2 linked regions of the Dyadobacter chenhuakuii genome follow. Each later gene encodes a partner of the first gene's protein in a complex. Links are inferred from orthologs where the notes say so. Each region holds a gene or a part of one and is shown on either strand. Other genes may lie near its edges.

Evidence for each region.
Region 2: NFI80_RS21170 (region 1) and NFI80_RS12575 share a complex: the UniProt entries of both Bacillus subtilis proteins name them as parts of the DNA clamp loading complex. The link is inferred for Dyadobacter chenhuakuii from one-to-one orthologs.

The regions. Positions count from the first base shown.
Region 1 is NZ_CP098805.1:5,062,702-5,065,954, reverse strand. What follows is about bases 273-3,195. They hold NFI80_RS21170 (DNA polymerase III subunit), read left to right. Parts: upstream 273-1,136; coding sequence 1,137-2,255; downstream 2,256-3,195. Other genes in these bases: rimK (30S ribosomal protein S6--L-glutamate ligase), read left to right, coding at 2,753-3,195; NFI80_RS21165 (ATP-dependent zinc protease family protein), read left to right, coding at 2,252-2,722; NFI80_RS21175 (putative sugar nucleotidyl transferase), read left to right, coding at 273-1,101. Outside these bases: more of NFI80_RS21175, read left to right, coding at 1-272; more of rimK, read left to right, coding at 3,196-3,253. UniProt on the Bacillus subtilis protein: DNA polymerase III is a complex, multichain enzyme responsible for most of the replicative synthesis in bacteria.
Region 2 is NZ_CP098805.1:3,041,301-3,044,515, forward strand. What follows is about bases 263-3,147. They hold NFI80_RS12575 (DNA polymerase III subunit gamma/tau), read left to right. Parts: upstream 263-764; coding sequence 765-2,531; downstream 2,532-3,147. Other genes in these bases: NFI80_RS12570 (glycoside hydrolase family 16 protein), read left to right, coding at 263-729; coaE (dephospho-CoA kinase), read right to left, coding at 2,533-3,135. Also shown: more of NFI80_RS12570, read left to right, coding at 1-262; NFI80_RS12585 (YbbR-like domain-containing protein), read right to left, coding at 3,163-3,215. UniProt on the Bacillus subtilis protein: Part of the beta sliding clamp loading complex, which hydrolyzes ATP to load the beta clamp onto primed DNA to form the DNA replication pre-initiation complex.

The sequences.
Region 1 (3,253 bases):
AACAAGATTTCCGAAAAATGGAGCTTATGGCTGGATTCAGCCGTTTCCTATCAAACTGCAGATTACCTGTCATTGGCATTTCCAGCTACGAGTTCGGATGATAATATTTATATCAATGGTAGCCTGTGCCCGGATACTGGGCTGGTTGACGCAATCAATAAGCTTCCTTTGGAATCAGCATTGATTGCGGGCGACGACGTTCTTGCCATCAGAAGTGCCGAGACCTGGAATCCGGATATAAATATTACAAATTATGAATCTCATCATTATGCTGGCTCATATACACTGATCAGAAACGTTTGGGACATATTTGCTTTTAATGGTGAGCAGATCGAAACGGATTTTAAAAAAATTACGGAGAACAGAACTTCCGAACCGTTGACTGATCCTTTTACTCATTGCTACAAACCTGAAAACATCTTCATTGAAAAGGGCGCTGTCGTTAAAGCTTCTATTTTAAATGCCGAGAATGGGTCTATTTATATCGGTAAGAATGCACTGATTCAGGAAGGCTCAATGATTCAGGGACCGTTTTCAATTGGAGAAAGCAGCGTGTTGGCGCAGGGAACGAAAATTCGTCCGAATACAACAGTCGGGCCGTATAGCAAGCTGGGTGGTGAAGTAAGTAACTGTGTTGTATTTGGTTATAGTAACAAAGGGCATGACGGTTATTTGGGAAATTCGGTGCTGGGCGAATGGTGTAACCTGGGTGCCAACACTAATAATTCAAATTTGAAAAATGACCATAGCAATGTGAAACTGCATAGTTATGTCACCAATGATCTGGCCGATACAGGTTTACGGTTTTGCGGGTTAATGATGGGTGATTATTCCAAAGCGGGAATTTCGACAATGTTCAACACGGGCTCCGTTGTTGGCGTAAGTGTGAATGTGTTTGGGGCTGGCTTTCAGGCTAAACATACGCCTTCCTTTTCGTGGGGCGGTAATGCAGAAGGATTCTTGGAATATCGTTTTCAAAAAGCCCTTCACGTGGCGCAGGACACGGTTAGCCGTCGAAATGTTACATTTGGAGAGGCAGATGAGGAGATTTTAAAATCTGTTTTTGAGCAGACGCGCGAACAGCGCAACTTTGAATGTTAAGACCAATTTTACATTAGTTTAAAAAATCATCCACCGTGCTTTTTAGAGAAATACCGGGACTTGAACATATAAAATCAACGTTAAGGCGCTCGGTGAAGAATAGCCATCTGGCTCACGCACAGCTGTTTGATTCTCCTGCTGGCGGTGGCGGACTCGCCCTTGCCTTAGCATTTGCAACATACATTAATTGTGAAAACAAAAGTGATGAGGACGCTTGCGGCGTTTGTGCTTCGTGCGCGAAAATGGCCAAGCTGATCCATCCCGATTTTCACTTCATATTTCCCATCGCCACTTCAAAAAAGATCGACGGGAAAACCAGCGAGGCGTTTCTAGGCCTGTGGCGCTCATTTTTGCTGGAAAATCCTTATCGCATTCTTCCTGAGTGGCTCGATCACATTAGTGCAGAAAACAAGCAGGGAAATATTTCCGTGGAAGAAGCGCGTGGGATTTTGCGAAAACTGTCGGTGAAGGCTTATGAAGGTGAATACAAAATTCTGCTGATCTGGAAACCAGACATTATGAATGCGGCTTCATCCAATGCAATCTTAAAAATATTGGAAGAACCGCCTGAAAAAACGTTGTTTTTGTTGGTTAGCGATCAGTCCGACAAGCTGTTAACCACCATTATTTCCCGCACGCAACGCATTAACATTCCAGCATTTTCAGACGAAGAGGTGCGTTATTTCCTGAAACTGCAACAGGTTAGCGACACAGCTGCGAATCAAATCGCTTACTTGTGTGACGGAAATTTGTCCGAAGCGTTAAGATTGGTTCAGGATGCGGAGGATGATCGTTCCGGCTGGTTTGCGGCGTGGATGCGCTCCTGCTATAAATACGATATTTCGCATTTGGTGAAGTTGGCTGACAATTTTGATGTGATGAATAAAGAAAAGCAAAAAGGCCTTCTGGAATACGCATTGAGGCTTTTTCGCGATATGCTGGTTTGGAGCCACGGCGCAGGCGAGCTTCTGCGCGTGCCCGACGAAGAGCTTACATTTGTACAAAACTTTTCAAAAACGGTTAACTTTGATTCACTCGAAAAAATGATCGGAGAGGTGAATCTTGCTTACTATCATATGGAACGGAATGTGCGCGCAAAAATGGTTTTTCTGGATCTTTCACTGACCGTCGCCCATTTTTTCCAACGCCGATGAAGCCAACGCTAGACATTATCGGCGCAACCGACATTGTGGATCTCCCCGATCTGGGCTGGTTTGATGTGCCCGTCCGCATTGATTCGGGCGCGACCACTTCCTCCATTCATTGCTCGCGCGTAAGGCTGATCAAAGATGGCGAGCAGCCGCAATTATGTTTTTATCTGGATGCAAAAAAAGGCGCACCACAGCAATCCTACACGGTTTCGGATTTTAAAGAAACCATTGTGCGAAATTCGTCCGGAAAAGAAGAAAAACGTTATGTGATCAAAACGAAGATCACCATCTTTGGCAAAAAAATCCGGACAGAATTTTCACTTGCCAACCGGCGTAAAATGAGATATCCCATCCTGTTAGGGCGCAAATTGCTGAATAAGCGGTTTTTGGTGGATGTCTCGCAAAAAGATTTATCCGCTGCAAAGCGTTCAAAGGCATCTCATCGTTCTCACGCCAGACATCAATCCTGAATTTACCCCATTTTATTTTTAGTTATTTATATGAAAATCGCCGTATTATCCACCAATCCCGACCTTTATTCAACGAGGCGTCTGGTGGAGGCAATTAAACAAAGGGGTCATCAGGCAGTGGTTATCGACCATGTGAAATGCTTCGTCATGATTGAAGGGGGAAAACCGACCATCATTTACAAAGGAAAACCCATTACCGAAATCGACGCGGTCATTCCCCGGATCGGCACGTCGGTGAATGCATTTGGCTGCGCCGTGGTGCGGCAATTGGAGTTGATGAAAGTTTTCACAACCGTCAAATCACAGGCTATTCTGCGTTCCCGGGATAAGTTGCGCAGCATGCAAGTACTTGCAAAATCTGGTGTAGACATCCCAAAGACGGTTTTCGCAAAAAATCCTGCGCAGGTCAACGAGCTGATCCACATGGTAGGCGGGCCGCCCGTGATCATTAAGCTGCTCGAAGGAACACAGGGTGTCGGGGTCGTTTTGGCAGAAACTATTAAGGCTGCAAAATCAACGATTGAAGCATTT
Region 2 (3,215 bases), 2.0 Mb from region 1 along the record:
CCTTCCTGGCAGGATGAATTCGATTACGCTGGTAAGCCTGACCCGAAGAAGTGGAGCTATGACCTGGGGGATCATGGCTGGGGGAACAATGAGTTGCAGAATTATACGGATCAGATCGAAAATGCCAAAGTGGAAAACGGGCATCTAGTCATTGAGGCTATCAAAGGAAAGTCGGGAAAGGCTGATTATAGTTCGGCGCGGCTGGTTTCGAAGGGCAAAGGGGATTTTACATATGGTAAGTTCGAAATCCGTGCCAAGCTTCCGAAAGGCCGCGGCACCTGGCCTGCGATATGGATGCTTGCGACTGGAAACAGCTATGGGAATAAGGGTTGGCCGGATAATGGTGAGATTGATATCATGGAACACGTAGGTTTTGACCAGAACCGGGTTCATGGAAACATTCATACCAAGGCTTTTAACCATGCTATTAAGACGAATAAGGGTGATAATGTCGTCGTTGAAACGGTTTCGGAAGAGTTTCACATTTACTCCTGCGAATGGACGCCCGAAAGCGTGAAGATCCTGTTGGACGGCAAAGACTATTTTACTTTTAATAAAGAAGCTGGCTACGAATGGACTCAATGGCCCTTTGATAAACCTTTTCATTTAATTTTAAATATGGCTGTCGGAGGCAATTGGGGCGGACAGAAAGGCGTGGATGACAGCATTTTCCCTCAAAAAATGGAGGTGGATTACGTGCGCGTTTACCCGCTTGTCGAGAAAAAGTAGCTTTGAAATTCGAGCGCATGGAAGTATCTTGCGCTATGGATAATTTCGTTGTCTCGGCCAGAAAGTATCGTCCCGTCACTTTCGACTCGGTGGTTGGCCAGTCACACATCACTACAACTTTAAAAAACGCAATCCGCACCAATCACCTGGCGCAGGCTTTCCTTTTTTGCGGGCCGCGAGGGGTTGGAAAAACAACTTGCGCAAGGATCTTAGCCAAAACCATCAACTGCCAGAACCTTGGCGACGATGTGGAAGCGTGCGGCGAATGCGAATCTTGTGTCAGTTTTCAAAACAATGCATCATTCAACATTCATGAGCTGGATGCTGCTTCCAATAACTCCGTTGAAGATATCCGTAACCTGATAGACCAGGTTCGTTACCCGCCTCAAACCGGGAAATACAAAATCTATATTATTGATGAGGTGCACATGCTTTCGCAAGCTGCCTTCAATGCATTTTTGAAAACGTTGGAAGAACCGCCTGGTTACGCCATTTTTATCCTGGCGACCACGGAAAAGCATAAAATTCTGCCAACCATTCTTTCACGCTGCCAGATCTTCGATTTCAACCGCATTCAACCGAAAGACATTGCTTATCACTTGTCAGATATCGCGCAGAAAGAGGGTATCGAAACAGAAAAAGAAGCATTGGAGCTGATCGGCCAGAAGGCTGATGGCGGTCTTCGGGATGCGCTTTCGATGTTTGACCTGAATGTGACATTTTCGACAGATAACAAGCTTACTTATGAAGCTGTGCTGGAAAATCTGCACATTCTGGACTACGATTATTATTTCAAAATCACAGATGCGCTGACTTCGGGCAGCATTGCCCGCTCGCTGGTTTTATTTGATGAAATTTTGAGAAAAGGCTTTGACGGTCATTTGTTCGTGGTTGGCCTTTTGGAACATTTTCGGAATCTCCTGGTCTGCAAGGACCCGCAAACTGTCACGCTTTTGCAGGTTTCGGAATCAGCGGAACGGAAATATCAGCAGCAGTCGGCATTGGCGGATATGAGCTTTTTGTTGTCTGCGCTGAGCATTGCCAGCCAGTGTGATATCAATTATAAATCGGCCAAAAACCAGCGGTTGCATGTGGAGCTTTGTTTGATGAAGCTCGCCAATCTGCCCCATGTTCTTCAACTTTCTTCTCTTGCCGCCGTTGATGAAACGGCAAAAAAAAAAGTTGAGCCTGAGTTAAAACCTTTAAATACTGCCCCTGCAACGCCCATTGAAACGCCCAGCAATGGTTTGTCCTTAAATGGAAATCATACCGAGGCTCCGGCGCGCGTTGCACAGCCAGTTGCACAGGCCCCTTCGCGTCTCAAAAATACGATTGCATTGAGTCCTACAGCGGCGGTTGCAGAGACAGCAGTTAAAGAAAAGCCAAGTAGTGAGGTGGAGAATGGCTATGCGGCCTCGCAAACCAATGTAAGAAAAGAGGCACTTACATTCGAAACGCTGCAAACGCATTGGTATGAATTCGCCGAAAAGCGAAGGATAGCAGGTAACTCCACGACGGAAGAAATCAGTTTGAACAAAGAATTCAAACTGGAAGGCACGAGCATTGAAATCGCTTTGGACAACACGCACCAGTTGGAAGCAATGGCGAATGTGCGTTATGAACTGCTAACCTATCTCAAAAGTCGCATTGATGCACCGAGGCTGGAAATAAACCCGCGCGTGGCGCCGCAGGAAGTGAACAGGCTTCCTTACACCCCGGCAGAAAAATTCAATTTCATGGCGGAGAAGAATCCGTATCTGCTGGAATTGAAACAAGCTTTGGGATTAGATGTAGATTTCTAATTTAGCTTCTTGCCATCAGGAAAATTTCATGAAGCTTCAATATCTGCGGAATCAAAGCTGATCTTTCGTCATTATTGACAAAAAAATTGCCGACCATTCTTCGTTCGTCGTCCGAAATCTGTCTCTTTACAATGGCCCTGATCTGGTCCTCGCTGCGATTGTCCCTTTGCAGGATTCGGGATATCCGCAATTCTAATGGCGCTTCAACCACAACCACATAATCCAGTGCATTGCGGTCGCCAGCCTTATTCATAATGGCTGCTTCCTTTACGACATACGGCGATCCTGCATGATTTTCAACCCAATCTGCGGTGTCCTGCATGACGACGGGATGAATGATTGCATTCAGTTTTTTGAGTAAATGTTCATTGCTGAAAACCAGCGAGCTAACATATGCTGTATTATAATGTCCTTCGCTGGTGTAGGATTCTTTTCCTAACAGCGAGACAACACTTTCAATGATCTGGGGATTGTGATTGGTGAGCCATTTGGCCCGGCTGTCTGCATTGTAAACGGGAATGCCCAGGCAGGCAAACAATTTACAGACAACACTTTTCCCAGAGCCGATTCCGCCGGTAATTCCAACTTGAAGGGGAAGTGACATGACGGAAAAATGACGTGAATGATGAATTTACGGCGTGATCACATTGAGATACTGCGCCACCTCAAAACTGATGTAAACGT